DNA from 3 places in the Halobacillus sp. B23F22_1 genome. Region 1 is predicted to be linked to each of the others. Evidence: riboswitches for the same ligand, from Rfam matches in the RefSeq annotation. Region 1 holds a riboswitch; each other region holds the start of a gene.
The links. Region 1 has a riboswitch for S-adenosylmethionine ahead of metK (methionine adenosyltransferase). Riboswitches for the same ligand answer to the same signal wherever they lie in the genome.

Region 1 (10,815 bases):
TATAGCCAACTGCTTTCCGCCAGGTAAGTAGTCAACACAGTAATTTCCTTTTGCAGTGAGATCATAATGCTGCATTTTTAAATTTTCTAATTGAACCCTGGTTAATCGATATGGCATGGCTATAGCTACCTCTTTTTCATCTGGTGAAATGGCTATTGTATAATACCCTTCACCCCCTATGGAGTGCGACTCTAACTTTTGGTGCGCTTCCATGTCCCACAGAATTAACTTGCCATCAAACCCTGTAGACACACCATGGCGGTCAGAATCAAAAAATTCAACATTCATAGTAGCACGCTCGTGTCCTTCGAATTCTGCTAACACTTCCCCTGAAGGTATTAAAAAACGTCTGAGTTTTGAGCCGCCCCCTCCTATTATAGCATGAAGTTCCTTTGTAGCAGCAGCTAGAACCCCGCTGTTCTGTTGATCACTTTTAAACTTTTCCACTACATCTCCTTCAGGCCATTCTCTAACTCTTAACATTGATGATTTGTTACTCGTCAGCAAAAAGCGTCCATCATATGTAAAACGAAGATGACTGACTCCTGACTTTAAATCCTGCCAGCTTTTAAAAGGGGAGGAGGCTGAGATTTCATGCATTAGTATCTTTCCATCCCCTGAGGCTGAAATCAGCTTCCGTCCATCGTCAATCCATTGAATACAATTAACTGTTTTCTCATGACCTTTATATTCTTGTATTTTTTCTTGTGTATCTATATCCCATAAAAACAACTCTCCAGAAAATCCCGCCGAAAGAAGAAAACGTTCATCCGGATGATATTTTAGTTGATTAACATGTGAAGAATGAGCCTTTATCAATCGTACGTTCATTAACCCTCTCCCTTTCTTTTATAAACAGATGGTTCATGCTAAAATAATTCAGTATTTAGTATTATTTAAAGGAGCCCCACATTTATGAAACTAAAACGAGTTTTACCCTTTGCTCATGAATTAATAAAAGAAGCGCTAACTGAAGGTGATGTAGCTATTGACGGTACTTGCGGCAATGGACACGATACGGTTCAATTATGTAAGTTTGTAGGTTCGACAGGACATGTATATGGATATGACATTCAAAAGCAGGCGATTGACCATACACTTGAAAGATTGCAGAGCAACCATTTAGCTGATCGATCTACACTCTTTCAAGTGAGTCATGACCAAATCGAATCAACTATTCCTGATGAAGCTCTTTCCCGTCTAAAAGCAGCCATCTTTAACTTAGGTTACCTCCCGGGCAGTGACAAATCGGTTGTAACTAAACCAGACCCAACCATTTCTTCAGTAAGTTTAATTTTAGAGCATTTAGCCCCAGGGGGTCTCATTGTTTTAGTAGTTTATCATGGACATCCAGGAGGCAAAGAGGAAAAAGATGCTCTCCTCGAGTATGTTCAACACCTTGATCAAAAAGATTACAGCGTCTTGCAATATGGGTTTATCAATCAAAAAAATTTTCCACCATTTATAGTTGCCGTTGAAAAGAAGTAATTATGAATGGATGGCTCTTAGTTTATTATACATTTTAGTATTGAAGTAAAAGAAAGTGGCTTTCCTTCCACTAGCTCGCAGGAGTGATTTCACAAACCCCTTTGCCTGGTTTAACGTTTTCACTTTATGATCGGCTAAATATAAACCTACCAGCCCCTCATGGATCATTTCGTGAAATGAAGGGTGTGGTAAGTCTTTAATTGAGCGGTTGGTTTGTTCGACGAAATAAACGAATCGCTCTTTCATTAATTCTTCATGTTCATAGTACGCGCAAAAGTTTAGATCTCCTTCTTTCTCATCTTCTTCTTGATCGATATAATAATCAAGCAAGATGTGGAGACCCTGCATATAAGGAAAGTAACTGCTTGTGACTTTCTCAGCTAATTGTTCCGTCATATCACCACTAAGTGTGTACGAGACTAAACAAAATATCCCCAATGTGGATCCCGTACAGGCAGAGAATTCATACCATTCTAGATGCGGACATTCTTTCCGATAATGTTCATACCAGCTTTTAAGCCTTGGGATTCTCTCTTCTACCCGTACATGTTTATTTACTTGCAAGTCATTATATAAACCGCCTAACTGAGTAGTATAGGCGTTCACCTTTGGATAGTCCTGCACATTTCTTAAAACTTTTTGACACGTCAGCACTAAGGAATGTAAATAACCTCCATCGTCCTTATCCTCTCTGTAATAATAGTAGTCTTTAAGTTCATTAGATGGATTAAGAGCATCAGTCATAGAATGGTGCAGCATACGGAAATCCTGAGGATCCATTGAGGTACTCCGGTCGCACAGATTATCTAAGTAATCACTGATGGTTTGATATGCTACAATAAACTGCACAGCCTCCCTCCAATTTTCTTTAGCAAGCAGAGAATAAATCCCGCCCCCCTCACAATGAAACGTTTTTAATTTAATGCTGGCTACTGCCTGGTCTTTTAATTCTTGGTTTGGTATGGCTTCGGCTTTTTTTCTCCAGTGACTCAATTGTTTGTGAACATAAGGAAAAACTTGCTTATAAACGCGAACCATTAATGGGAATGCACGTGTAGGAACTTTCTCACCCACATTAACCTCTCCTTTTACTGCTTGATCAGTTGCTGTTGTATAAAATTATACAAATAAAGATATGGTTGCTGCCACTTCACTTCATTAAATATTTCATGATAGTAGCCAGGCCACTCTTTATAAAATTTTTCGGAAGTACACACTAAATTGAACCATTGATATGTTCGTCGGCGGTCTACAATCAAGTCATCTCCTGCCTGCATAATAAGTAATGGGATATCAGGAAAATATTTTACCTCTTTAAAAGCTTTTTTTATCGAGCGTTGAAATTCGATGTACCATCTTACGGACACTTTATCAATGATTAATGGATCACTTTGATCACTTGCGATCATTTCTTGATTGGTTGTAACCGTCTCTGGCGCTAAAGAAGATGATACCTTAAAGGCAGGCCACACGATATTTAATCCTCTCGATAAAACTTCCATGGGTTTGCTCGCTCCATTTTTTATACTAAAAGCTGGAGAGGATAATATAACGCCGTCTACAGTTATTTTTAATTGTTGAAGTGTTCTTGTTACAATAAGCCCCCCCATACTATGCCCTAACAAAAAGACAGGTAAATCTTTGTCCGCTTCTTCGACCCACTCGCTCACTTTTTTTATGTAATCATTAAAGGATCGAATATGTCCTTTCTTGCCCTCTGACATACCTTGGCCTGGAAGATCATTTATCTTAACTTCAAAGCCATCTTGTTCCAGCTTTTTTACTAAATGGACATAACGGCCTGCGTGTTCAAAGGCTCCATGCACTATTATAATCGTAGCTCTTTTTTCACCTGTCATTCCATCGTTCTCCCTATCCTCTATTTGTTATACTGAATTTATCATAATTATAAGGGGGTTCGCTATGATTTACGAATATAAAGGAAAGAGGCCGATGATAGACGATAGCGCCTTTATTGCTGACGACGCAGTGATTACAGGGGATGTTACGATTGGATCCTTATGTAGTGTTTGGTTTAAAACAGTCATCAGGGGAGATGTAGCTCCAGTTTATATTGGAAATAAAGTAAATATCCAAGACTTAAGTATGCTTCACCAAAGCCCTGATATCCCACTAAAAATAGAAGATGGGGTAACGGTAGGACATCAGGTTACTTTACATTCTGCCCATATTAAAGAGAAAGCACTCATTGGAATGGGGTCGATAATTTTGGATGGTGCAGAAATTGGTGAACAGGCTTTTATTGGAGCCGGAAGTCTCGTACCACCTGGAAAAGTTATCCCTCCACGCACCTTGGCTTTGGGAAGACCAGCAAAAGTTGTACGTGATTTAACTGAAGAAGATTACCAAGAACTGAACCGGATAAGAGCTAGTTATGTAGATAAAGGCCAGGTTTACAAAGGCATGCAGTCTTCCTAATAAAATGGGCGCCGATCATTAAACGGCGCCCATTTTATTATTTATTCAGCTTTTCTTTTAATAACTCAGCTTTATTTGTTTGTTCCCATGGAAACTCAATATCTGTCCGGCCAAAATGACCATAAGCTGCGGTTTGACGATAAATGGGACGTCTAAGATCAAGCATCTTAATAATGCCTGCCGGTCGTAAGTCAAACAATTCTCGTACAGCTGAAACAAGCATCTCTTCAGGTACTTTACCAGTGCCGAATGTGTTGATTGAAATAGATACAGGCTGAGCTACTCCAATAGCGTAAGCAAGCTGTACTTCACAGGATTGAGCTAATTTCGCAGCAACTATGTTTTTCGCTACGTAACGAGCAGCGTAGGCTGCTGAACGGTCTACCTTAGTTGCATCTTTCCCACTAAAAGCTCCTCCGCCGTGGCGAGCATATCCGCCGTAAGTGTCCACAATAATCTTTCGTCCTGTTAATCCTGCATCTCCTTGAGGTCCACCAATTACAAATCGTCCAGTGGGATTAATGAAATACTTTGTTTGTTCGTCAATCAGCTGACTAGGAACCACAGGATTAATAACATGTTTCTTTAAATCGTGCTGAATTTGCTCTAAGGTGATTTCTTCAGCGTGCTGAGTTGAAATCACTATTGTATCGACTCTTACAGGCTGATCCTTTTCATCATATTCGATAGTAACTTGTGTTTTACCATCAGGGCGTAAATAACTTAAAGTACCATCATTTCTTACGTCGGATAGGCGTTTTGCAATTTTGTGTGCTAAAGAAATAGGAAGAGGCATTAATTCTTCCGTTTCGTTATTCGCAAAACCAAACATTAAGCCTTGGTCTCCTGCCCCTATAGCTTCTATTTCATCTTCACTCATCTGACCTTCCCTTGATTCCAATGCTACATCCACACCACCAGCAATGTCTGGTGACTGTTCATCTATAGCCGTTAGTACGGCACAAGTATCGGCATCAAAACCATACTTGGCTCTCGTATAACCGATTTCTTTTATTGTTCTTCGAACGATAGCGGGAATATCCACGTACGTATTTGTACTAATTTCCCCTGAAACTAAGACGAGTCCTGTTGTTACTGTAGTTTCGCATGCCACCCTTGCATTAGGGTCGTTTTTTAAAATTTCATCTAATATCGCATCAGAAATTTGATCACAGATTTTATCAGGATGCCCCTCTGTTACTGATTCTGATGTGAATAACCGGCGATTAGCAGGCATTCTTTAAAACTCCTCCTTCTGTAAATACAAAGTTTGGACGGAACTCTTTCCAGTATGTTTATAGAAGTTTAACTTAAAGGAAAACTTCTCGTTTTTTTATAGTTAAATAAATTATTATATGAAAGGATGTATATTGTGTACATAAAGAAAAACCCTTCCTTCTAAAAGAGGAAAGGTACTTATTCCTTTCGCTCTTATCGTCCAAGATCTCCTGGAAAAATAGGGATCTTGCTGCAGGTTGGCACCATGTCAGATGTCTGACGGGTTGCCGGGCTTCATTGGGCCTGTCCCTCCACCACTCTGGATAAGAGAGTATCCGTTCGGACTAATAGTATCGAAATCCCGCAACCATGTCAATTAGTTTTCCCATTATGAAAGGGAACAGGAGCCGTTTTTGCCACGTGTCTTTAATCATTTTATAACGATTATAACCATCTCGATAAAATAAGTTTCTTTTATTACCTAGTCCGGGAATAGACATTATAAGACCTATCCATAAAGTTAGAGCCGTTTATTGTTTAATAGCCTCTACAAGGCTTCCTTATTGGTGCTACTATTTGAATTTTTTTAGTGATACTATCCCTGTAATAAGATTCAACCTCAAACATGCCCTCAAGATTTTGAAACAATTTCAGAGCAGTACGAAAAACTGATCCAATACCTTAAATTCCTTTTGCTCTGATAAGTCAATCAACAGTTTTGTCTCCTAAACGATTTTCACAATGCCGATTACTTTCCATCAATAACAATATAGCTCAATGATTAATAAAATAAAAAGAAAGCAATTTCATTCAATAGTATGGACTAATAAATTGAATGTGTTATACTTTATCTCAAAGTAGCACCAAATCTTTAAAGTAAAGGCGGGTAGACACATATGAGCGCAATTAATCAGATGTCTGATTTATCTCAACTATTAAATGAATCAAATGTTCATCACCAATTATCAGTCCCACAACTAGTAGAAAAAATCCTTTCACGTAAAGAAGGCACCCTGACTAATAGTGGAGCGGTTCAAGCAACTACAGGTGAATATACTGGTCGTTCTCCACACGATAAATTTATTGTTAAGGATGAAGAATCTACTAAGAATGTAAATTGGGGAAAAGTCAATCAGTCCATTGACGAACTCACTTTTATAAAGCTTTATCATAAGGTGTTGGACTATTTAAAAAAACGTGATGAACTTTTTGTATTTAACGGTTTTGCCGGTGCAGACGAAAGATACCGCCTACCTTTACGAGTGATTAATGAGTTCGCCTGGCATAACTTATTTGCTCACCAAATGTTTATTCGTCCTGACCAAAACGATTTAAATCACCATGATGCTGAATTTACTGTCATCTCTGCACCAACTTTTAAAGCTGATCCCGAAGTAGATGGTACAAACTCAGAAGCTTTCATTATGATTTCCTTTAAACACCGAGTCGTGCTAATCGGAGGAACGGAATATGCCGGGGAAATCAAAAAATCTATTTTTTCAGTTATGAACTATGTCTTACCTAAACAAAACGTGCTCTCAATGCATTGTTCAGCTAATGTTGGTAAAGAAGGAGATGTCGCTCTTTTCTTCGGGCTCTCAGGAACGGGAAAAACAACTTTATCGGCAGACCCCGATCGTAAACTAATTGGAGATGATGAACATGCCTGGTCGAATTATGGAATTTCTAATATAGAAGGCGGCTGTTATGCAAAATGCATCAACCTTTCTTATGAGAAAGAACCTCAAATCTTTGATGCTATTCATTTTGGCGCTGTATTGGAAAATGTTATTTTACAAGAAGGAACACAGCAGCCTGATTATGACAACACAACGTTAACTGAAAATACGAGAGCTGCCTACCCGCTTCACCATATTAAGAACACTATTGTTCCAAGTGTGGCGGGTCATCCAAATGCGATTGTTTTCCTTACGGCTGACGCAACTGGCGTGCTCCCCCCTATAAGTAAGTTAACGAAAGAACAAGCGATGTATCACTTTCTTAGCGGCTATACCAGCAAATTGGCAGGAACCGAACGAGGGGTAACTTCCCCCCAGGCAACGTTCTCCGCTTGTTTCGGCTCTCCATTTCTTCCATTAGCTCCTTCTGTTTATGCAGAAATGCTCGGAGAAAAAATAGACCAGTTTAATTCAGACGTCTATTTAGTAAATACAGGATGGACAGGTGGGCCTTATGGAGAAGGTCAGAGAATGAAACTCACCTACACACGAGCAATGATTCACGCGGCACTCGAAGGAGAATTAAATTCCGCGGACACGTATACCGATCCTGTATTTGGCTTAAACATTCCAGTTCATTGTCCAGGAGTTCCTGATGATGTATTAATTCCTAGGAAAACGTGGGAGGATTCTCAAGCATACGATGAAAAAGCTCATGAACTTGCCAATCAATTCCATGAGAATTTCAAGAAGTTTAAACATGCAAGTACTGAAATTGCGAATGCAGGACCGAATTACGGCAAAGAATAATTATTTTTCCTCATTTCCTTAATATATAGAAAAAACCGTGCATGGGATGCACGGTTTTTTAATGAGCGTCCATATGTTTATTTTTAATGACTTTTAAACACTCTGTTAAGACTTCATCCTTCATCATGAAGCTGTAAAGAGCATTACTTTTTATACTTTCAGGTATATGAGCAAGCAATACAGGACCCTCTGTTTCATAATAATGAGGCCGCTCAATAAGTTCAGAAATGCTCGCGTAGTATACATTTTTTACAATGGTGCCGCCTTTACCTGCTACATAATACTGGCCGATATAGTGGAGGTTCTCTACCTCTGCCCCCGTTTCTTCTTTCACTTCACGCACAGCTGCATCTTTAGCTCCTTCTCCTTTTTCGACTTTGCCGCCAGGAAATTCCAAACCTCTATCTTTATGCTTTGTAAGAAGCCACTGGTTCTTGAATCGGCAAATAACCCAAACATGCTTTGGTGCAGTTGAGAATGGGTGATCCTCAAAAGAGAGTTTCACTTGATTTCTGTAATAATCATAAAAAGTTTTCACGTTAGCTCATCTGCCTTTAATATCTAGTTATGTACTTCTGCATTAAATCGTATCATAAGCTCTGCAGATTAAAAACAATAGTGAATATTACACTTGTGTTACACAAATCTTCACTTAATTGAAACCTTCTGTTAGTTAATCGTATAGATTCAACCAACATTAAAAGAGGCTCCTGATGAGAAATAATATATTTACATTGGCTGTATTCAGCCTTCTCTTTTTTGATTCTGCTTGTTCAAGTGCAGAAGGAGAGAAAGATAAAGAAGTATTCGAGCTGCAGCTTCTGAAGAGTTAGACAGCTTCTCTATGGACATGGAAATGAGTCAAAAGATGAACATATAATCTAAGGATGCTGAAGAAGGAATACCAAATGGAATCCCTTTACAGACTACTATGAATTCCGATATGCAAATGGATCCTGTTAATTTTTATCAAACCAATGAATTCATGTGCCAATCCATGGAAGAGTATTATACGGAAGACAGCATGTATATGACTGTTCCTGGCGAAGAAAGCTGGTATAAAGCTCCAGAAGAACTCGTTAATGGATCAGATTAGTACAGAAGAACAGCCCCCTGTAAACCAACTAGAAATCCTCGAAGTAGATGAATTCAACTTGGAAGAAAATTCCTTCCTTTTAGCTCAGAAGGGGAAAACATTCAGGCTTTAAATGAGGAATCTGTCAATGAAATGCTCCCGGAAGGTATTATGCCGGAATATGCTTTGAAGGAATAACAGTTAAACAAGTAAATTACACTTTTGAAATAGATAAAGAAAGTTACTATCCGAAACAATTGGAAGCGAAGATGAGCTTTATCGTGAATATGGAAGGTGAAGAAACCTCTATCCATCAAACAAAGAATGGAAGTTATAGCAATTTTAATGAAGTAAATGAAATTGAAGTTCCATAAGAAATCATCGAAAAAGCTGAAGATTTACCAGACGCCAGAAACAACCCTTAATAACAATCTACGCCGCTTCAATCTTGAAGCGGCGTTTCATTATTATTTAAATCCTCTAACACACCCATCGATGAAATATGCTGCTTCGTTTTTTCATCGCCGAGATCATAGATCATCCTAAAGGCAGACTTCATTCCCTCATCAAATTCATCATTAGACTGATCTCTATGATAGGGGTCAAAAGGAACATGAGCTCTAAAAAAAGACCTGGTGTCAGAATTGTACATTTCATCAAATACTTCTCTTAATAATAACAAGTCCTCTTCATCCGCATGAATAATAAAATCATCATTATTAGCATCATGATTAATCGAAATCTCCCGGGTCCCAATATTCACATAATAAGGTCTTTTATTCATTATCATAAGCCTCCTTTACTCTAGGTTTAGCAAAAGTGAGACTTTTATAACGTAAAATTACTTATGGTGTAAATGCGGACAAACTTTACAATAATTACTGTCTTTATAAAGCTTATAAGAGAGACAACAGCACTTTCGTTGTCGTGCTCCTGTTTCAAGCAAAGGCTGCTTTACAAAATAAGTGAAAGGATTTGTTTTTTCCCCAAAAGCCTCTCCTGGAAGCTGCTCCACAATATAATAAAAATCTTTTTTAAGTTTTCTTACCGTCTTAGGACCATACCATTGGTCTAATTCTCGTTCATAAAAACGAAACATATATATCGCTATGTTTTCCCACATTACGTCCATTGAAAGTCGAGTTAACTGGTTGATGTGCAAAAATAAGGGACGTACGTGATGCGTGAAAAGGTTCGTTACCTCCTTTTGCAACCATTTATCCCGATCAATTTTACCGGGTTCAGTTACTTCTTTGGAAATAAGCTCCAGTTTAGGAAACCATTTTTGCTCGTTATTCGTAAGTACAAGATTTATATTATCGAATTTCATGTTAGGACATTTATTAAAAAGAGTCATCATTGCTATAGGAACAGTAGCAATGTAATAACCATACCTTTTTGAAAGAACGGAAGCTGAAGTAAGCAGAAATTCTGATTTCATATAAGCGTGGATGTAATCAATGGTCTGCTGGATACCGGATTTTATCTTTAGACGTTCGCCTTTAATTGTTTCATACCCTTCGTCTTCCACCTCTAGATAATATCTAAAGTGCTTATGAAGAAATTGTTCTTCACTATATAGTAATGTTCCCAAAATGCCGCCTCCTATTATTCGATTAATTCACATGAAAATGCCAATATTTATTAGTTAATCTAGCCAAAGCAGCCTTGTCAACTTCGTAACCTATACCCGAGGCTTCAGGCACTTCTATGCTGCCTTCTTTTACTTTAATGTAAGGTTGAATAATATCCTCTTCCAAATAACGCGTAGAGTGAGATAAATCTCCGGGTATTGTAAAATTGCTAAGGGAAGCTAACGCAATATTATGAGCTTTAGAAATGCCTGTCTCCACCATGCCTCCACACCACACGGGAATTTGATGTTTCTTACATAAATCATGTATATGAATAGCTTCCGTTAATCCGCCTACACGGCTTATTTTTATATTTATTGTGCGACAGCAATCCATAGCAATGGCTTGTACAGCATCTTGAAAGCTTTGGATTGATTCATCTAAACAAATCGGGGTTGTGACTTGATGCTGCAGCTGTTGATGCAAATAAAAATCCCCAGTTCTAAATGGCTGCTCAATCATTTCTAAGTTA
Region 2 (10,815 bases), on a different contig from region 1:
TCGAGTAAGTTCAGATTCAATACCTGAACCAACGACAGCCGGAAGAAACATATCAGCAAAACCTACGATCATCGCCGGAGCAGCTTCAGCAGCTTCCGGGATTTGCAGTAACGTCAGTAAAGGAATAAATGGATAAGATAAAAACGTGAAAATTGGTGTAAATTCGGCAATTATTAAAGCTATCGTTCCGAGCGCCATAACGAGTGGAATTAAACCAAGCCATATATCAGCTACATTAAACACCCCACGGCTGATAACATCTTTTGCACTTTTCACTTGGTCTGCTTTTTTTACAGCCTGATCGACTCCCCAGCGAAAACTGGATACGCCAGCAGGTACAGCTTCATCAATTTGTTTTCCAACTGGTTCATAGTACGTGTGCTTCTTTCTTGAAAGCGGAGGAATACGTGGACAAATAACCGCAGCAACTACTCCGCAAACAGCTACTGTAAAATAAAACTGAACGAACATGTGATCAATACCAATGAACCGTGCGATCACTAAACTAAAGGCAATGGAAGCAATAGAAAAGTTAGTCGCTACTACAGCAGCTTCTCGCTTTGAATAGTAGCCTCCTTCATATTGTTGAGTGGTCAGCAATACGCCTACCGTTCCACTACCCATCCAAGAGGCCAGAGCGTCCACAGAAGAACGCCCCGGAAGTTTAAATAAAGGCTGCATTACCTTACGAACAACAGAGCCTATAAAATCCATAAGGCCAAACTCAAGAAGGAGCGGCATAAATAGACTGGCAAATAAGAACCAAACCATTAAGACAGGTATTAAATCAAAAAGAACAACTTGTCCTGTTAACTCAGAAGAAATGACTTCAGGTCCTATTCCCATAAGGGTCATCGTAGCAAAAACAGCCCCTAAAGCACGAAGTACAATCCAAAATACTCCAATATCAAACAAGCTCGATAAAAATTTATGATTTCTAATGCCGGGGTGACTGATAACTTTTATAACAAAAGCCCCCACTACAGACACCCAAAGCACAATGGTCATAAACAAAGGAATATATTCAGAAATCGCTCCTTGAAGGCCGTCTGCTAAAATTCCTAACCCGATGGTGACTGTGCCGTCAACTGAAACAGGGACGAGAAACAGCAATACCCCGATAATAGAAGGTATTAAAAACTTCATAAGCTGGCCTGCTGTGTACCCTGATGCTACTTGCATTTCCTTCTTCTCTATTTCCATAGTGTAATTCCCCCATCAATGAATGAATTTTGTATATATTATTGGTACATATGACTTATTTCGGGTTTGCGGTTTTTAATGATACATTTTAATGCATAAAAATTCAATAGAGGAAAGTAAATTAAATGAATTGTTTTTAAATTGGTTGAAAATGGCTTTACATCAGGCTTTTGAATAGTATATCAGAAATCCGCTTACATGTTTTAATATTGAGAAAATTCACTCCATTATAATTACAAATGTCAAACTATGTCGAAGTGAAAGTATGTATTTAGATCTAATAATTTGTTATATGCATACATCAATGTAATATTTTTCAAGTATAATAGAATAAAAATGAAAAATTACGAATATTCGCTTGATTACTAACATTATTTAGTGTAATGTAAGTCGCAACAATGTTTTATCCAGGAAAATTTCATATGCTTTCTTATCTCGAGAGGTGAAGGGACTGGCCCGATGAAGCCTCAGCAACCACTGTTCCACAGTATGGTGCTAACTCCAGCAAGTTATTAAAAAACTTGGAAGATAAGAAGAAGGATTAATTACGAATTAAAGTCTTCTTCTTATAAGAAGGCTTTTTTTATTTATCACGGTACTCGGTACCACTAAGGAGGAAATGTATGAATTTGAGAGATGCTCTTCAAACACAAACTCTTGTAGGAGATGGAGCTTTAGGAACCCTTCTCTATTCTTACGGCATTGATCAATGTTTTGAAGATTTAAACCGCAGCCACCCTGACGAGGTATTAAATGTTCATAAAGCCTACGTAGAAGCCGGTGCTGAGATCATTCAAACCAATACATACGGTGCGAATTACGTTAAACTCTCCCGTTACGGACTTGAAGATAAAGTTAAGGAAATTAATACAGCTGCCATCAAAATTGCGAAACAAGCTGCTGCTGAGAACAATTATGTCGTTGGTACAATCGGAGGAACTCGAGCAATTAGTAAGCAGGCGGTCTCGCTTGAAGAAATTAAACGCAGCTTTCGAGAACAGTTATACTGTATGTTATTTGAAGGTGTAGATGGTCTTTTACTCGAAACCTTTTACGACTTTGAAGAGCTCCAAACCGTTTTACAAATTGCGAGAAAAGAAACGAAGCTTCCTATTATTGCTCAAGTTTCTATGCATGAACCTGGCGTTCTTCAGGATGGAACTTCTCTAAACGAAGCCTTAACTACATTAGAAAATATTGGAGCAGATGTGGTTGGAATCAACTGCCGTCTCGGCCCCTATCATATGACCCAAGCATTAGAAGGCGTGCCTCTGCCAAAAAAAGCTGTTCTATCTGCTTACCCTAATGCCAGTTTACCTGCTTATCAGGATGGCCGGCTTGTTTATAAAACAGATGCAGATTATTTTAAAACGAGTGCACGCTCTCTTTATGAAGAAGGAGCACGTTTAATCGGAGGATGCTGCGGAACAACTCCTGAGCATATTGCTGCTATTGCAGAAGAAGTAAAAGGAAAAAAACCAATTCAGAATAAGGTGGTCTCACCTGCTAAAGCTGAGGTTGAAACACCTAGGGAAATTGAGGATACGAACCCACACCTCCATGAAATAGCAGCCGAGCGGTCATCAATAATTGTAGAACTTGATCCCCCGAAAAAATTGAATACGGATAAATATATGAGGGGAGCGCAAGCATTAAGAGACGCTGGTGTTGACTCTGTTACACTTGCTGATAACTCGCTCGCCTCACCAAGGATCAGCAATTCTGCCATTGCCTCCATTATTAAGCAGAAATATGATATCAACCCTCTTGTGCATATCGCATGTAGAGATCGTAACTTAATTGGACTTCAATCCCATTTGATGGGACTGCATACGCTGGGGATCACAGAGGTTTTAGCCATTACCGGGGACCCTACGAAAATTGGTGATTTCCCTGGAGCTACGTCTGTATATGATCTGTCATCATTTGATTTGATTCAATATATTAAACAATTAAATCAAGGCATTTCCTTTTCCGGAAAATCGCTTGGCATGAATACAAATTTTTCAGTTGCTGCTGCCTTCAATCCCAACGTCCGAAACCTCAACCGTGCCGTCGGACGCCTTGAGAAAAAAATTAAATACGGAGCTGACTACTTTATTAGCCAACCCGTTTACAGCGGGGAACAAATTAGAGAAGTTTACGAAGCAACAAAGCACATATCGGCACCCATTTACATCGGTATTATGCCGCTTACAAGTTCACGAAATGCTGAATTTCTGCATAATGAAGTACCTGGCATCACACTTTCTGATGAAATTAGAAAGCGTATGGAGAGTGTCAGCCATGACCCTGCTCTTGCGCAGGCAGAAGGAATTGCTATCGCTAAGTCACTAATTGATACAGCAGCCGAGCTGTTCAATGGTATCTATTTAATTACACCATTTCTACGCTATGAAATAACGGTAGAATTAACTAACTATATTAAAGAAGTGAATCAGCAGCGTTCAGAAAGGACGGTTTTAAATGGAAACAACACCATTTCATCAGCATCTATCAAATAGGATCTTAGTTTTAGACGGAGCCATGGGGACAATGCTCCAGGATGCCGACCTTTCCCCTGAAGATTTTGGCGGAGAATTATACGATGGATGTAATGAATATTTAAATATTACATCGCCTAAAGTTATTGAGTGGATCCACGATGAGTACCTTAAAGCTGGAGCGGATATTATTGAAACCAATACATTTGGTGCCACCGACTTGGTACTCGATGAATATGAACTGGGTCACTTAGCTGAAGAAATCAATATAAAAGCAGCACAACTCGCTAAAAAAGCAGCTGAAAAGCATTCAACTGAGGATCGACCTCGATTTGTAGCCGGTGCCATGGGGCCAACGACAAAAACCCTTTCGGTTACAGGCGGGACAACTTTTGAACATTTAACGAATGCTTACGAGGAACAGGCTCGCGGACTCTTAAAAGGCGGCGTTGACCTTCTTTTACTTGAAACTTCTCAGGATATGCTGAATGTGAAAGCAGCTTATCTGGGGATATCTAAAGCTTTTAAAAAATTTGGGAAGGAAATACCTCTTATGGTTTCTGGCACCATTGAGCCTATGGGAACTACACTTGCCGGCCAGACGATTGAAGCCTTTTACTTGTCCCTTGAACATATGAAACCTGCTGTAGTAGGACTAAACTGTGCAACCGGTCCGGAATTTATGAGAGACCATATTCGTTCTCTATCCGATTTGGCCACAACCTCTGTCAGCTGTTACCCTAATGCCGGGCTGCCTGATGAAGAAGGAAACTACCATGAAACACCAGAATCCCTTGCAGAAAAAATTGCCGGCTTCGCTGAGAAAGGGTGGCTGAACGTTGTCGGCGGCTGCTGCGGAACGACGCCTGATCACATAAGAGCACTGGTAGACGCTATAAAAGATTATGAACCTAGAGAAGCTCCCAAAAGTCACCCTCATGCCGTTTCAGGTATTGAACCTTTTATTTATGAGGATAAAAATGATCGTCCTATTTTAATTGGAGAGCGAACAAATGTAATTGGTTCGCGTAAGTTTAAACGTCTGATTGCGGAAGAAAAGTTTGAAGAAGCATCAGAAATCGCTCGTGCGCAAGTAAAAAAAGGTGCGCAAGTTATTGATATTTGTTTAGCTGATCCAGATCGTGATGAAGTACGGGATATGGAAGCCTTTATGAAACAAGTGATTAACAAGGTGAAAGTGCCGCTAATTATCGATTCCACCGATACGGATGTGATTGAAAAAGCCCTTACCTACTCACAAGGAAAAGTGATCATTAACTCGATTAACTTAGAAGACGGCGAAGATCGTTTTAAAGAGATTCTTCCGTTAGTTAAGCAGTATGGTGCCGCGGTTGTTGTAGGTACGATTGATGAAGTAGGTATGGCCGTTACAGCTGAGCGGAAACTTGAAATTGCCATTCGTTCCCGCGATATTTTAGTTGAAGAATACGGATTAAGTGAATCAGACATTATTTTTGATCCTCTCGTCTTCCCTGTCGGTACAGGAGATGAGCAATATATAGGCTCTGCCGAGGCAACGATCGAAGGAATCCGGTTAATTAAAGAACAACTGCCAAACTGTCAAACTGTTCTAGGCGTCAGCAACGTTTCATTCGGTCTTCCTCCCGTTGGACGAGAAGTGTTAAATGCCGTATACCTTTACCATTGTACAAAAGCCGGGCTCGACTATGCGATCGTTAATACTGAAAAGCTAGAGCGTTTCGGGTCTATTGCACAAGAAGAAATCGACCAGGCCAACGAGCTTCTATTTCAAACGACAGATGCTACGCTGGCGAAATTTACAGCTTTTTATCGTGGGAAGAAAAAAGAAGTTAAAGTGCCTACAGCTACGATGAGCTTGCCTGAAAGACTCGCTCATTACGTTGTGGAAGGAACAAAAGAAGGACTTGTCCCAGACCTGGACCTAGCTCTAGAAACGTATGAAACACCATTAAAAATCATTAACGGTCCCTTAATGGATGGTATGGCTGAAGTCGGACGATTATTTAATGATAACCAATTAATCGTAGCGGAGGTATTACAAAGTGCTGAAGTAATGAAGACTTCTGTCGCCTACCTTGAACCACACATGGAAAAAGATGATACGTCCAATAAAAAAGGGAAAATCCTTCTTGCTACTGTTAAAGGAGATGTCCATGATATCGGGAAGAACCTCGTCGATATCATTTTGAGCAACAATGGCTTTGAAGTCGTAGACCTGGGTATTAAAGTCACTTCTACCGAATTGATTGAACAAATAAAAAATGAAGGACCGGACTTTGTCGGTCTCTCAGGTCTGCTCGTCAAATCAGCCCAGCAAATGGTACTGACTGCTCAAGATTTAAAACAGCAGCAAATCGATATTCCGATTCTAGTTGGGGGGGCAGCACTTTCAAGAAAGTTCACAAATACTAAAATTGCTCCCCAATATGAAGGCACTGTATTTTATGCAAAAGATGCTATGGATGGACTTTCCCTATCAAACCGACTAAGCCAAAAAGAAGATCGTGAGCTTTTGATCCGCGAACAGCAGGAAAAACAAGAGCAGGCGATTGCTAGAGGTGCAGAGCAAGCAGCTAAACAGCCGGCCTCTACAGCCGTAGCAGAAAAACCTGTTTCCACCGTTTCTAAAACGGTACCTGTTTTTCAGCCTCACGATTTCAAACAGCACCTTTTGAAGAATTATTCCGTCGCTCACATCGAGCCTTACATTAATATGCAAATGTTAATTAGCCACCATTTAGGCTTAAAAGGTAAATTCTCTAAACTATTAGAGGAGAAAAACGAAAAGGCGTTGCACTTAAAAGAAGTGGTGGACGAATTGATTGAGAAAGCTCAAAAAGAAGGTACGATTCAACCTTCAGCTCTCTACCAATTCTTCCCGGCTCAATCTGATGGCGATGATGTGATTATCTATGATCCAAACGATCAGAAAACGATCATTGAACGATTTACGTTCCCGAGACAAAATCGTGCCCCGCATCTTTGCCTGGCAGATTATTTGCGTCCAGTGAGCAGTGGAGAAATGGATTACGTCGGTTTCTTCTCAGTAACGGCGGGAAAAGGAATCCGTAATCAAGCCGTTAAACTCAAAGAAGACGGGGAATACTTGAAGAGTCATGCCCTGCAGGCTCTCGCCCTGGAAACAGCTGAAGGATTAGCAGAGCATATTCACCAGCTGATGAGAGATAAATGGGGATTCCCAGATGCTACGGACTTTACAATGCAGGAGCGTTTTTCAGCAAAATACCAGGGTCAGCGGTACTCCTTTGGTTATCCTGCTTGTCCCGAATTAGAGGACCAGAGAAAATTATTTAAACTAATTAGACCAGAACAAATCGGCGTAGAACTAACGGAAGAATGCATGATGGAACCAGAAGCCTCCGTCACAGCCATTGTCTTCGCCCACCCAGAAGCACGTTACTTTAATGTGCATTAATACAAAACCGGTACCAGGTACACTATGATACAAAGTGTGTACCTGGTACCGATTTTACTTTTCTGTGTACCTGGTACCTTTTCTGGTACACTGAAAGAAAAAAGGATGATCTGAAGTGAGTGGGATCCCATTAATGGTTGATGTAGCGGGGCAACGTGTAACAGTTGTTGGCGGGGGAAAAATTGCGGAGCGAAGGATTTACAATTTGTTAAGCGGCGGTGCACTTATTAAGGTAATCAGTCCTGAAGTCACTTCCGGCCTGAGATCCCTTTCTGAAAACGAGCAAATTCACTGGAAGAAAAAGCGTTTCTCCCCCGATGATGTTAAAGATTCTTTTCTAATCATTGCCGCCACAAATGACTCCCTCGTTAATCAACAAGTGATAGAGGCAGCTCCTAAAAACGCACTGATGAATACAGTGGAACAGGCAGCAGATGGAAACGTTCAATTCCCGAGCCATTTTCAGCGCGGCAGGTTATCCATAAGTGTATCCACATGTGGCGCAAGCCCTATATTAGCCGCCCGAATAAAAAAAGACTTAGAAGAACAATACGACCAAAGCTATGAAAAGTATGTAAACTTTCTTTTTGAAGCCCGCGAGCAATTAAAACAGTCCTCCCTTTCCATGATTAAAAGAGGAAAAATACTCCGTCAACTCGTAGAGGAAGACTTTTTTGATCAACACAAGCAAAAAGACATGCTTCAGTATATACGATCCCAAAAATAAGCCCATCCCCCTTATAACTGGGAATGGGCTTTCATTCTATGCATGCTGTTGGTAGTAATGGCTTAAAGCGATAATCATTGCTCCCATTTTGGGCTTATCCGGCTCAAGCACCTGAGTTATCCCATAACTGCGAAGCTCATCTGCTGTGACACTTCCTACGGCAACAGCAGTCACCTCTTGATTAAAAGCAGTACTCAGCTTCTCACTTAACGTACAAAATAGATTTTGTACTTGCGTTTTGCTTGTGAAAACAACTGCATCTACCTTTTGTTCAATGATAAGTTGCTGTAATTGTTTTACTGTTTCTTGCTCGGGTTCGATGTAATGATAGGGCAGTGACTGATAGAGTTCAATAGGCAGGGTATTCAATTTATTTAGAATCGCCGGTTCATTCTTATTGTATTGCTGAAGAAAAAACGAGCTGCCTTCTAGATTAACCTGGTCGAGTTCTTGCACTAATTCATTCATTGTTCCATCGTCAGAGACAATACTCGGCTCCAGGCCTTTTTCCTTTAACCACTTCACCGTTTTACTACCACGTATAGCAAGTTTTGTTTCTTGTAAAGCTTGGATGTACTCTTCTTGACAACCAAGCCTTCCAGCCGCTTCTTCCAGTGCTCTTGCTCCTATTCCCGTTGTTAATATAACGTAGTTGAATTTGGATTTAATGAGCTTGACTACATCTTCTTCCGCTTCTTTTTCATTCAGTACTTTTTGCCCTTGGAGCGATTGAGTCATTGGCGTGCCGCCTTGCTTGCGTATAAGTTCCTCAATGGATTCAGCTTGTCGATCAGCGGCTATTGCGATTGTTCTTCCAGTAAGCTTTGTCATCTGCATGCCTCCATAGAAGTCAGTCTTTCGCCTCAACGATAACAAATGGGAAATGAAAGGATTCATGCACCCGTTCAATTAAGGCTTGTTTCATATTGGGGTGGTCACCTAACGGACGACAGAGTGAAGCTCTCACTCCCTCTTTTTGCAGGTTGGTTACTTTTTTCTCCATCGATTGAATAAGCAGACCATCAAACCATAGGTAAGGAACGACCACCACTCGTGAATTAAGGGACCATTCTTCAATGATATCATTAAACTTAGGTTCTATGGCAGCTAAATAAGCTGTTTTTACACGAACGTGTAGACGATCTTCTATCGATTGCGCAATGGATTCGATATCACGCTTCGTAGCTGGGTCGTAGCTTCCTCTTCCAACGAATAAAATCGTCGTATCGTCTGTTAGTGATGAATCTGCTTCTTCTATGCGGTCAACCGCCACATCTATGATTCTCTCCTGCACACCCAGGGGCTCGCCATAAGTTAATTCAAGCCACGGATAGATTTCTTTAACTTTCTTCAGTGCCATTGGAATGTCTTTTAAAGCATGTCCTGCGGTTAAAAGTAAAATAGGAACGACTGAAATAGAAGTCGCTCCTGCATCTATCAATTTACGCACACCTTCTTGAACATCAGGCTCACTAATTTCAAGAAAGCAAATTTGCTGTAAAGGGGCATCTACAGAGGGTTGAATGTCGGTTAAAAATTCAATCGCTTCCTGTTTTCCTTTATCATATCTGGTGCCATGACTAATATAAAGTACTCCTTGCATACCAATTCTCCCTCTTCTTATATAACTGATGAAATGATAGGCTGTGGTTCTTTCTCAAACCACTGTAAGCTCTCACGCAGTCTCACTACTTCACCTATTACTATCATTGATGGATTCGATACTTCATGTAATTTTGTATGAATGGAGGCTAACGTTCCCGTCACGGTCTTCTGCTCTTGAGTAGTGCCCCAGTGAATAATAGCGACAGGCATGTCCGGGTCCATCCCATGAGTGATGAGCTGTTCACACGTATGAGGGAACTTTTTTACTCCCATATAAATGCATAGCGTACCTTTATGGCGGGCTAAATTCGTCCAGTAGTCAACAACGTCTTCTTGTGGATTTACTCCAGATACAAAAGTAACAGAAGAACTTAGCTCACGATGAGTCAGAGGAATACCAGCGTAAGCAGGGGCTGCTGATCCCGAAGTAATCCCAGGTATGATTTCAAAATCAATTCCTTTTTCACTTAAGACAGCCGCTTCTTCTCCTCCACGGCCAAAGATGAAGGGATCTCCTCCTTTCAAACGTGTTACGACTTTATTTTTCTTAGCATATTGCCAGAGAAGATCATTAATATTTTCTTGACGCAACGTGTGCTGGTCTGGCTGCTTCCCGCAGAAAATCAGCTTAGCTCCCTTTGAAGCATATTCCAGCAGCTCTTCATTAACGAGTCGATCATAAAGGATGACGTCAGCCCTTTCAATTGCCTTCATTCCTTTAACGGTTATTAATTCCGGGTCTCCAGGTCCCGCTCCTACTAAATAGACTTTCGTCATTGTTATCCCCCCATGTTGATGAGCTGCTAAATCCAGTTTCTCTCTTGGAGAAATTGGATGATTTTCTCAGCGGATTCCTCTGCTGATTCTTGCTCTGTATGAATCACAAGTTCACTAGACTGCGGCGCTTCATAAGGAGAATCGATTCCTGTAAAAGATGGAATTTCTCCATTTCTTACTTTTTTGTAGATGCCTTTAGGATCGCGCTTTTCACACTCTTGTAAAGGACAATCCACGTAGACTTCAACAAACTCTCCTTCTGTTAAGCTAGCGCGAATCTTATCTCGGTCCGATCGGAAAGGAGAAATAAAGGAGGCGAGTACAATCGTTCCGCTGTCGGCAAAAAGTTTCGCAACTTCTCCCACGCGTCGGATATTCTCTTCACGATCCTGATCCCCAAATCCTAAATCCTTGTTCAGCCCGTGCCGTACGTTATCGCCATCTAGTACATAAGTTTGCAGTCCTTTTTCAAAAAGTTTCTGATTCACAATATTTGCAATGGTCGATTTCCCGGATCCTGATAGTCCTGTTAACCAGATTACACCGCTGGAATGTTTGTTTTTATTACGATAATATTCTTT
Region 3 (10,815 bases), on a different contig from region 1:
CTTTACTCTTAAATACAAGGCTGGCGGCCTTGTAACGACTGGACCTATGTGACATATTTTTTTGCATTTGTTTTTCTTTTTATCCTTGTGTTTTTTCTTCTTATCTTTATGCTTTTTCTTTTTTCTTTTACTCTTTTCTCTAATATATATAACTGGAATCCTTTCTAATTGGGTACAACACTTACTCATGGTTTAATTCACCCCCAACTGTATCTACTACGCTATATTATATGAGTGTAGATTATATATAGTTAATGAATATGAATAGAATCCATAAATAAAATCTTACGAACTAATTACTACGTTTAAAGGCGAATCTGCATCGGGACAATTTCGTACAAAGGATCCTGCTTCTCACTGTCAAGCTTCCCTGCTTGTTTCCCCCTATGAAATGCAGTATGACCGATTTCTTCACTAGAACTTCTTGAAAATATAAATAGTGACTTTTTACTGAGGTTTTTCTACCTTATTTATTAAAAAAGAAGTATAATAGACTTATAAATGATCGAATTTTCAGTTTTATTGTTCCGCTCACTTCCAAACTCTTATACATATGCTAGTTTCTTTAGCATACTAAAAAAGAGGTGAGTGTGATGAAAACAAAATGGCTGTTGATTAGTGTCAGTTTTTTTCTCTTTCTTGCTTCCTTCCTAACCCTCCCCCCTCAAGCAGAAGCTGCGAGTTCCCAGTTTGTCACGAAAGGAAATACCTCGAGTAAAGTCGTAGCCCTGACCTTTGATGATGGTGCTGATGGAACAAATGTTGAAACCATTCTTCAAACACTGTCCACTTATAACGTGAAAGCTACTTTCTTCCTCACTGGTGCAGGTACCAATCATCACCCTCAAAAAATTAAACAGATCGCTTCAAAGGGTCATGAGATTGGAAACCACTCGAATACTCATCCTGATTTTACAAAACTGACGGCTGCTCAAATGAAAGACGAACTTGATCGAACAGAAACCATCATTAAAAGCACGACGGGGCGGTCCTCAAAGCCTATTTTTCGAGCGCCGTTTGGCTCGGTTAATTCCACAGTCCTTACTGAAGTTGGAAACGCGGGATATACGCACACCATTCACTGGAACATAGATACGGTCGACTGGAAAGGAAATTCAGCAGCTGACGTTAGAAGCAGAGTATTGAATAATATAGTACCTGGCTCCATTATTTTAATGCATACAGGAGCAGGGGCTTCGGGAACCCCGGAGGCTTTGCCAGGCATCATTACAAGCTTAAAAGCTCAAGGATACCAATTTGTAATGGTTTCTGACTTAATAAGCGGCAAACCTTCCGCTTCATCAAGAACGTATATTGTGAAAGCAGGGGATACTCTTTATAGTATTGCACTTAGATACAATACGTCGGTATCCAAACTTGTCTCTGACAATCAACTCTCGAATGCCAATGTGATTCGTATCGGTCAAGCCCTTAAAATTTCTGGCCAAACACCCGCATCACCTCCAAAGATTTACACCGTAAAAGCTGGAGATACCCTTTACAATATCGCACGATCAAATCAAACGACCGTAACCGAGCTGGTTTCTATCAATCAATTACAAAATCCGAGCCTCATCCGTATCGGTCAAGTTCTAGTACTGCCCGGTCCCCCTGTGACGACCTATGTAGTAAAAGCTGGAGATACGCTTTATAGCATAGCCCTGCGTTATGGCACGACTGTACAGAAGTTCGCAACAGCTAATAATCTCTCAAACCCAAGCTTAATAAGAGTTGGTCAGCAATTGACGATACCAAATGGTTAATAATATATTCGGCATACTTTTGGATCAGACTCACTTCTCTTACAACAACGTTGTAAGAGATATTTTTTCTGCTTTCGATTTTTCACTGAAAATACTTTACAATATAAGTAAGCGATCTTAATAAAAAGGTGTAATACCTTACGAGCTGTTCTTTTAATGAAGAAGAAACATTACTCATTCAATCAGGCAAACCTGTTGCCGTTTTTCCTTCCCACAAGGATGCTCCTAAAAGTACTGATTGCAAACTTAAATTTAGTGCCGGCTTGGGCGAATTGGGATCACTTTCCCGAGTTAGATCAAAAAGGGTTAATGATGTATGGTCAAATGACGGCTGGAAGCTGGATTTATATCGGCTCACGCTGCGACTCCTGGTGGGATGTATACCTATGAATTGTTTGATGCTGTTGAAATGGCAGGCGAACATGAAAAGGTGAAGGCGATGGATATCGTATGTCTGGACCCGCGTAAAGATGTAGGGGACATGGCAGTAAAAAGCGCTGTCCACATTATGCTGTCATTTTTGACGGGTTATTGCAGGAGGCACGAAACTGAATAAAAAATAGCCTGGATTCTTTAGTAAAGGACCCAGGCTTCATCTATTAGTTGGTTTCATCTGTTAATTTTACGAGAACGTGTGCAATATGCTTGCGTTCGTCTTCATTGGCAACATTCCAAAGTTCGTTCAGCACTTTCTCTTCGCGATTTTTAGGTTCTTCATTTTTAGCTAAATAGTCACCAACACGTTTAGCACCTTTCGTTAAACCTTCTTCACCAAGACCCAGTTTCTCGCCTTTTTGAACTTGGTCGCCTAAATAGTCTTTAAACGTTTGGAAGTTTTGCATAATATCCTCTTTTTTATCTTCACTCATTTTAGCTGCTGCTTGCTTAGGATCTTTCTCTGCCATGAGTAACACTCCTTTTATATATTATGATCTTCTAGTTCCACTTTCAGGCAAGTATTAAACAATAAAATTATATTGAGATAGTTAATATTGGATTAAGTCACACAATTAGCAGATGATTTATTATTAATGTATAAAGGAAATAGTGCTGGGACACGGTTCTAACGGCATTTGACTTTCCACTTGGAAAGCGTTTACAATTTAATTAGAAACGACTGGATAGGTGAAGCTGATGACTCAAAAAATTCCGATAGGAAAACTAGCGATGCTTGTTGCTTCTTTAACACTGGATGAGTTAGAACCTTTTACAGAACAGTTAAAGGACGTTGATTATTGCAGTGGAAAGTCAGGTTCCATGAACATGCAGAAAGTCATTTCAGCTGTTGAAACTTCTGCGAAAAGAAATCATATAATATCAGACGAACTTTATCGCGAAACGCATGCGCTTTATCATGCAATTTTAGAAGCATTAGAAGGAGTTATGCGCGGGCAGATGGCTGCTGGAGAAATGATGAGGACAGTGGGGCTGAGCTTTGCTGTTGTCCGTGGCTCTCCTTATGAAAAGTTTGATGAAGGAGAATGGCTGGCCGTAGCTTTCTATGGAACGATTGGCGCGCCGGTAAAAGGGCTCGAGCATGAGACATTCGGGCTCGGAATTAATCATATAGGGTAATAAAAGGGCTGCCTATAGTCATTAGTTATGAGGAGGCGGCAATGGTATTTCGCATGCCATTGTCGTCTTCTTTTTTATTGAGAAAGGAGAAATGGCGATGATTGAATTAAACGGTTCCTCGCTAACACTAGAACAATTGAAATCTATTATATATAAAGATGAACTGATTGAAATAGATACGGACAGCATGGAAAGGGTGAGAAAAAGCAGAGAAGTTGTAGAAGGGATCGTAGCTCGCGGAGAAACCGTCTATGGCATTACTACCGGGTTCGGGAAGTTCAGTGACGTTCTTATTCACAATCAAGATGTTGACACCTTACAGCTGCATCTCATACGGTCACACGCATGCGGTCTTGGTGATCCTTTTCCTGAGCCAGTAAGTAAAGCTATGGTAGTTTTACGATTGAATGCCTTACTTAAAGGTTTCTCAGGTGTACGTCTCTGCATCGTTGAGCGGCTGAGAGACTTAGCTAATGAAGGGATTATTCCCGTCATACCAAGCCAAGGGTCATTAGGAGCTTCAGGGGACTTAGCCCCCCTTTCCCACCTCGCCTTAGTGCTTATCGGAGAAGGGAAGGTGCATTATAAAGGGCAGGTTAAAACGACAAGGCAGGTGTATGATCAGCTTGGTTACACTGCTCTTACACTAAAAGCAAAAGAAGGGCTTGCGCTTATTAATGGTACTCAAGCAATGACAGCCATGGGTGTTATTAATTATATCGAAGCGGAAAAGATACTTTGCCAAAGTGACTGGGTTGCAGCTATGACGCTAGAATCGTTAGAAGGTATCATTGACGCTTTTCACCCAGAAATCCACAAAGTACGCGGTTATCAGGAGCAGATGGAAGTAGCTGAGAGAATACGAATTCTAACATCAGATAGCAAACTGACGACTCACCAGGGGGAGAAGCGAGTCCAGGATGCCTATTCACTGCGGTGCATTCCTCAGGTTCACGGAGCTTCACGACAAAGTGCTGCGTATGTCAAAGAAAAACTTGAGATCGAAATGAATGCAGCCACCGATAATCCGCTTATTCTAGAGGATGGAAATGTTGTTCTCTCAGGAGGCAATTTTCACGGACAGCCAATTGCTTTAGCAATGGACTTGTTAAAAATAGCCGTAGCTGAAATGGCTAACATTTCCGAGCGGCGGATTGAAAGACTCGTCAACCCTCAACTCAACAGTCTGCCGGCATTTCTAAGTGCCAATCCAGGGCTGCAGTCGGGTGCAATGATTATGCAGTACGCAGCGGCTTCTCTCGTATCGGAAAATAAAACCCTTGCTCATCCAGCAAGCGTTGACTCCATCCCTTCCTCAGCTAATCAGGAGGATCACGTCAGCATGGGGACCACTGGAGCCCGGCACGCTTACCAGATCATTTTGAATGCACAAAAAGTGCTGGCTATTGAGCTTATTTGTGCCATGCAGGCGCTGGAATACCGAGGAAAAGCTTCAGCTTCTTCTGCTGCAAAAAAGCTATTAGCAAAAGGCAGGGAAGTGGTACCTAGTATTACAGAGGATCGAATATTCTCAAAAGATATTGAAGCACTTTCTTCATGGCTGACGCTTGAGTCGTTTGATTGGAGCTTAAAACGAATAGGAGAACAAGCCGAGTATAAAGCTTAAATGGCTTTATACTTTTTTGCTTTGCCAAGTGATCAGTTGCTTTATCTTTTAGGAGGTAATGTAACCGATCACTTGTGAAAATTAAGAAAATTTGGAATAATCATTAGTAGTACAAGGTTGAAATATTGATTCTTAAACAATTATACTACAAACATAATTGGGCCTATAAAATGCAAAAAATATTTATAAGGAGGATTTATAATGGAATTTACTTTTCATTCTTCGTATACTTTAAAAGATTTCATTACGGAAAATAAACACTTATTTGAAATAACATTATTATCAGAAGCAGTAAACGTAAAAGATAAAATAGAAGAAATTCTGCAAATCGGTAATATCGATCTCGTAACTAATGCGAATCAACTCGTTGTTTACATTATAGATGGAAAAGATGAAGAACTTAAAAAGTTTGCGAAGCAAGAGGGGATTGCGTGGGCTACGCATTCCATAGCATTATCATTTAAACTGGAGTGGGTACAGGCCATTCGAAGAACATTTTGGAACTTTATTGAAAGGTATTATGAACGAATAAATAAAGTCAAAATGGAAGAATTTTTTCAATTGGAGCAAGAAATTAATAATCGAGTAGATGAATTCTTAAATACTTTCTTCTTAAGTTACTCTACATATAAAGATTCATTAATTAAGTCTCAAAGAGAATTGGTAGAGAATTTATCGGTGCCTATTATCCCTATAACCCCATTAATTTGTATATTGCCTTTAATTGGTTCTATAGATTCATTTCGAGCAGGGATTATTAATGAGAAGGTGCTGGCAGAGGTTGCAGATTTAAGGATTCAAACGTTGATTATGGATTTATCCGGGATTGCAAAAATGGAAAGCGAAATTATTGTAGAGTTAATGAAAATTATTGACGGCACATCCATGATGGGGTGTGAAACTGTAATTACAGGTATAAGAAAGGAAATTGTAAGTGAGATGACGAAATCAGGAATCACTTTTAACAAAAAAACGAAAACCTTAGGAACGCTGCAACAAGCATTAAATGAATACTTTGTACACGGGAAAAATTGAGAGTTGAAGGTATAGATCGAATAAAATGAAAAGAGGTCGGGCAATAAGTAAAGTATCCGGCTCAGAGAAGTATAAATGGATCATAGCTTAGACAAAAAAGTGAAGCCTCCTGGGGCAGCAGCGCGAGTTAAAGATTCTGGAGGAAAGAGAAGAAATTTGAGGGATCAATGTTTTAAATCTATTTTACATAAATAATCCGAACAGATTACACACAATCGTTCGGATTATTTATGCTTAATGCAGCTTGTTTTTAATTCGTACTTTCCGTTAAAAGTTCTTAGAAAGTGATACCTTGAGAACAAGAACTAAAAAAGTCAACAGGTTAACATTTTTTGTTTTTCTAATGGTTATCCCTCCCAGTGAACTTTGATTAATTTTAATGTAGCATTTTAAATACACCTTTTATAGTGTTATGTAAGAAAATATGACACGAAAATTTTGCTGCCTTGATAGAGATTAGGGGATTCGTCCGCTAAAGGGTGGTATGAGGTCACTGAAAAAGTCCTGTCTAATCTTAAAGAGCCTCACGAATCGATTTTCGGGAGAAGCTTGTCACGGGCACGGCCTCAGCTGACTTGGTCAAGAAGATCACTTGACCAAGTGGATCTTCGGCTCGCGCTGTTCCCGCGATGCACTGGCCTGGACGCTTTTTTAATTCTATCTTTCATCGACCTTTAGTTTTTCAGCGGTCTCGATGGTCTGGGCTCCTGAAGGCGAGAAAAAAGCTTATAGAAAAACTTAGGTTTTTCTACAAGCGGAGGAGCCTGGCTTCCAGGATACTTATTAAAACCGAGGTTTTCTAAAGCCACACGTAAATATTCGCTGTATCCTCATGTAATGCAGCATCTTACGAGCATGCCTGCCTTCTCTCGTATAAGGATTTTGTAATTCTTCTAATCGTCTAATAAATGCTTGATCGCATAAACAATAATCTCGATAAGTTAAATAACATTTGTCATGGGACTTGCAGGCCGCATCGACTGCATTTATCGGTCTTCCAGGTCCGCTGCACCCAGGCCCACACCAGTTGTAGCCCGGAAAGAGGCAAAACGGGGAACGTCTTCTGTGGTTAGCATAATTGTGCATGTTATCCTCTTCTTTCCATAGTTGCATGAGGTTTTAACCCCTCTTTTATATCATATGGCATTGAAATAGTTTTGCTTAGTGTAATAACTATAGAGGAGAAAGATAACGAGTATTCTGCACCGAGATGTTCTGAGACTGAATGCTGAGAATAAGGATGGAGAAAAGAAATCTGTAATTGACACTGATTTTTTCCTCTGGGTATGGTCAGAAGAGAAGTACGGTTATGAATTGAGCCTGCTTTCTAAAAAAGGACTACTGAAAATTAAAAATGAATTTATGTCATTTATTCGGAATCTATTGACAATTCATCGATTTCAGCATAACATATTTATCATTCATGACTTTACATTAATTGCATATGAGTTTTCTTATTTTGAGAGGTGGAGGGACTGGCCCTTTGAAACCTCGGCAACGGGTCTATGTTGAATATAATAGATACTGTGCCAATTCCAGCAGAGGCAAGAAGCGTCTGAAAGATAAGAAGAATGGTGATTACAATCAAACCCTCTCTTCTTATCTTTTAAGAAGCGGGGGTTTTTTGCTAATGTTTAAGAGGAGGAAGTCGTTTAAACATTTTTTTATATTTAAATCCGAGTAAACAGCTATGATTACAATGCGAAATGGAGTGAGGTGGAAATGTTGCAGTTAAAGGAAAAGAACAGTCCTTTTAATCAGGAGCAAGCAGATCAATTGAATCGGCTGCTTCCTACCTTAACGGAAAATCAAAGAATTTGGTTGAGTGGATATTTGGCTGTACCGCTAAGTGGTACAGATGCAGCTGTGCAAGATTTTCCGCAAGCATCTGAAACGAATGATGCAGCAGTGGCAAGTCAAACAAGAGAAATAACGATTTTGTATGGTTCTCATACGGGAAACTGTCAGTCGCTTGCTGAAGACTTTTCACAAAAGCTAGAACAGAAAAATTTTAACGTGACCGTATCTTCGATGGACGATTTTAAGCCGAAAGCATTGAAGAAGGTAGAAGATTTATTGATATTGACGAGTACTCATGGAGATGGAGATCCTCCTGATAACGCACTATCTTTATATGATTTCCTCCATAGTAAAAGAGCACCGAAGCTAGAAGGTGTGCGATTCTCTGTCCTTTCACTAGGAGACAGCTCGTATGAGTTTTTCTGTCAAACAGGTAAGGAATTTGATCACCGTCTGGAAGAATTAGGTGCTGAACGATTAGCTGCCCGAGTCGATTGCGATTTAGACTTTGAAGAGCCGGCTGAAGAGTGGTTTCAAGCGGCCGTAGCAGAACTTGATTCAGGGCAGGGATCCGGTGGTTCGGTAGCGGAAGAGGTGCCAGCTGATGCATTAGCAGATACGCCCGCTGTCTACTCGAGAACAAATCCGTTCCATGCGGAAATTTTGGAAAATATTAATCTTAATGGCCGCGGCTCCAACAAAGAAACACGTCACCTTGAGCTTGATCTTGAGGGTTCAGGTTTACAGTATAAACCAGGAGACAGCTTAGGCATCTTTCCACAAAATGATCCCGTGCTTGTTGAGCAATTGATCCAGGCGATGGGATGGAATCCAGAAGAAACAGTGACGATCAATAAGCAAGGAGAAATTCGTTCTGTCCGTGAAGCCCTCACGACACATTTTGAGATTACGAGCTTAACAAAGCCTTTGTTAGAAAAAGCTGCATCTCTTTCTTCTAATGAAACTCTAAAGGAGCTTATAAATCCAGAGAATTCCCAAGATTTAAAAGGCTATATAGAAGGACGCGATCTAATTGATCTTGTGCAAGATTTTGCTCCGTGGGAGGGGTCGGTTCATGATTTTATCACGATTCTTCGTAAAATTCCTGTCCGTCTTTATTCCATCGCAAGCAGTTCCGAGGCCAATCCAGAGGAAGTTCATTTAACGATTGGGGCTGTGAGATACGATGCTCATGGACGTCCGCGTACGGGAGTTTGCTCCGTGCAATGTGCAGAGCGATCCGAACCAGGAGATACTCTGCCGGTCTTTATACAACGAAATCAAAATTTTAAGCTTCCTGAAAATCCAGAAACCCCTATTGTGATGATTGGAGCCGGTACAGGGGTGGCACCGTATCGTGCTTTTCTAGAAGAGAGGGAAGAGACGGAAGCGGACGGGGAATCATGGCTTTTCTTTGGCGATCAGCATTTTGTTAGTGATTTCCTCTATCAAACGGAATGGCAGCAATGGTTAAAGGAAGGCATACTGACGAAAATGGATGTTGCTTTTTCTAGAGATACGGAGGAAAAAGTATACGTGCAGCACCGCATGCTTGAACACAGCAAAGAATTATATGAATGGCTGCAGAACGGAGCACATGTCTATGTATGTGGGGATGAGCAGTATATGGCAAAAGACGTTCAAGATACTCTGCTGACAATTCTGAAACAAGAAGGCCAAATGTCTGATGAACAAGCTGACCAATACTTGGCTGATATGCGTAAAGCCAAACGTTATCAACGTGATGTGTATTAAGAGGAAAGGGGAAAAAAGCATGACGAACAATAGATTTCCTGAACAGCACGGTCCACCTAGCGAAATGGAAAAAATAAAAGAGGAGAGTGATTACTTAAGAGGGTCACTTGTAGAAAGCTTTGCAGAACGGCTCAGCGCTGGTATTCCAGATGAGCAGACTAAACTTTTAAAGTTTCATGGAAGTTATATGCAGGACGATCGGGATGTACGAAATGAACGAAAACAGCAGAAATTGGAGCCGAATTATCAGTTTATGATCCGTGTACGCTTAGCAGGCGGGGTGGCCACACCTGAGCAATGGTTAACGATGGATGACCTTGCGAATACACACGGAAATGGCACACTTAAATTAACGACAAGGCAGACATTCCAGCTGCACGGAATTTTAAAATGGAATATGAAAAAGACCATTCAGGCGATGAATAGTTCTTTAATGGATACCATTGCTGCCTGTGGGGATGTAAACCGAAATGTAATGTGTAATGCCAATCCGTACCAATCCGACATTCATGCCGAAGTGTACGACTGGTCCAGGCAAATTAGTGATCATTTACTTCCAAAAACGAGAGCCTACCATGAAATTTGGTTAGATGAGGAAAAAGTACTCGACAGTCGAGAAGAAGAAACGGAAACGATTTACGGCCCGCTTTATTTACCGAGAAAGTTTAAGATTGGCGTTGCTGTTCCACCCTCTAATGATGTAGACATCTTCTCTCAGGATCTTGGTTTTATTGCAATTTTAGAGGATGGCAAACTGCAAGGTTTCAACATCGCTGTTGGCGGCGGTATGGGTATGACGCACGGGGATACAAATACATATCCTCAGCTGTCGCGAGTGGTTGGTTTTTGTAAACCAGAGCAATCCTTAGATGTGGCAGAGAAAATTCTTACCATTCAGCGCGATTACGGAAACCGTTCAGAGAGGAAGAATGCCCGCTTTAAATATACGGTCGACCGCAAAGGACTAGACTGGATGAGAGACGAACTCAATGCACGTCTAGGATGGGAAATTGAAGAGGAGCGACCGTACACATTTGATCATAACGGAGACCGTTACGGATGGGTGAAAGGGGATAACAAGTGGCATCTCACGCTGTTCATTCAAAATGGACGCGTTAAAGACTCTGACGAGTATCCTCTAATGACGGGCTTACGAGAAACTGCAAAAGTACACAAAGGAGATTTCAGACTTACACCAAACCAGAACTTGATTATCTCAAATGTTGCTGAAGAAGATAAGGATCAAATAGAAGAACTCGT

Region 2: linked by a shared signal. The riboswitch ahead of ACGTNH_RS16745 (bifunctional homocysteine S-methyltransferase/methylenetetrahydrofolate reductase) and the one ahead of metK (methionine adenosyltransferase) in region 1 are both predicted to bind S-adenosylmethionine.
Region 3: linked by a shared signal. The riboswitch ahead of ACGTNH_RS17195 (assimilatory sulfite reductase (NADPH) flavoprotein subunit) and the one ahead of metK (methionine adenosyltransferase) in region 1 are both predicted to bind S-adenosylmethionine.

What each region holds. Positions count from the first base shown of each region.
Region 1 covers NZ_JBIEKE010000001.1:1,507,820-1,518,634, reverse strand. Annotated here, with positions in the region: gene ACGTNH_RS07700 (WD40 repeat domain-containing protein) at 1-831, opposite strand, end outside; gene mnmM (tRNA 5-(aminomethyl)-2-thiouridylate-methyltransferase MnmM) at 916-1,488, shown strand; gene tbcS (tetraprenyl-beta-curcumene synthase) at 1,489-2,562, opposite strand; gene ACGTNH_RS07685 (alpha/beta hydrolase) at 2,577-3,347, opposite strand; gene ACGTNH_RS07680 (gamma carbonic anhydrase) at 3,412-3,927, shown strand; gene metK (methionine adenosyltransferase) at 3,965-5,164, opposite strand; SAM riboswitch class I at 5,356-5,475, opposite strand; gene pckA (phosphoenolpyruvate carboxykinase (ATP)) at 6,042-7,634, shown strand; gene ytkD (RNA deprotection pyrophosphohydrolase) at 7,693-8,172, opposite strand; gene ACGTNH_RS07660 (DUF6612 family protein) at 8,536-8,730, shown strand; gene ACGTNH_RS07655 (DUF6612 family protein) at 8,889-9,083, shown strand; gene ACGTNH_RS07650 (hydrolase) at 9,152-9,493, opposite strand; gene ACGTNH_RS07645 (hypothetical protein) at 9,551-10,303, opposite strand; gene menC (o-succinylbenzoate synthase) at 10,326-10,815, opposite strand, start outside.
Region 2 covers NZ_JBIEKE010000003.1:319,692-330,506, forward strand. Annotated here, with positions in the region: gene ACGTNH_RS16740 (YjiH family protein) at 1-1,203, opposite strand, end outside; SAM riboswitch class I at 1,631-1,738, shown strand; gene ACGTNH_RS16745 (bifunctional homocysteine S-methyltransferase/methylenetetrahydrofolate reductase) at 1,827-3,707, shown strand; gene metH (methionine synthase) at 3,670-7,125, shown strand; gene ACGTNH_RS16755 (NAD(P)-binding protein) at 7,241-7,852, shown strand; gene ACGTNH_RS16760 (uroporphyrinogen-III synthase) at 7,889-8,683, opposite strand; gene ACGTNH_RS16765 (sirohydrochlorin chelatase) at 8,703-9,455, opposite strand; gene cobA (uroporphyrinogen-III C-methyltransferase) at 9,473-10,234, opposite strand; gene cysC (adenylyl-sulfate kinase) at 10,261-10,815, opposite strand, start outside.
Region 3 covers NZ_JBIEKE010000003.1:430,551-441,365, reverse strand. Annotated here, with positions in the region: gene ACGTNH_RS17235 (LysM peptidoglycan-binding domain-containing protein) at 594-1,763, shown strand; partial or broken gene ACGTNH_RS17230 (urocanate hydratase) at 1,925-2,123, shown strand; gene ACGTNH_RS17225 (arginase family protein) at 2,095-2,319, shown strand; gene ACGTNH_RS17220 (DUF3243 domain-containing protein) at 2,363-2,668, opposite strand; gene hutP (histidine utilization transcription antiterminator HutP) at 2,898-3,338, shown strand; gene hutH (histidine ammonia-lyase) at 3,436-4,965, shown strand; gene ACGTNH_RS17205 (STAS domain-containing protein) at 5,167-6,000, shown strand; gene ACGTNH_RS17200 (phospholipase) at 6,784-7,086, opposite strand; SAM riboswitch class I at 7,452-7,569, shown strand; gene ACGTNH_RS17195 (assimilatory sulfite reductase (NADPH) flavoprotein subunit) at 7,726-9,555, shown strand; gene cysI (assimilatory sulfite reductase (NADPH) hemoprotein subunit) at 9,575-10,815, shown strand, end outside.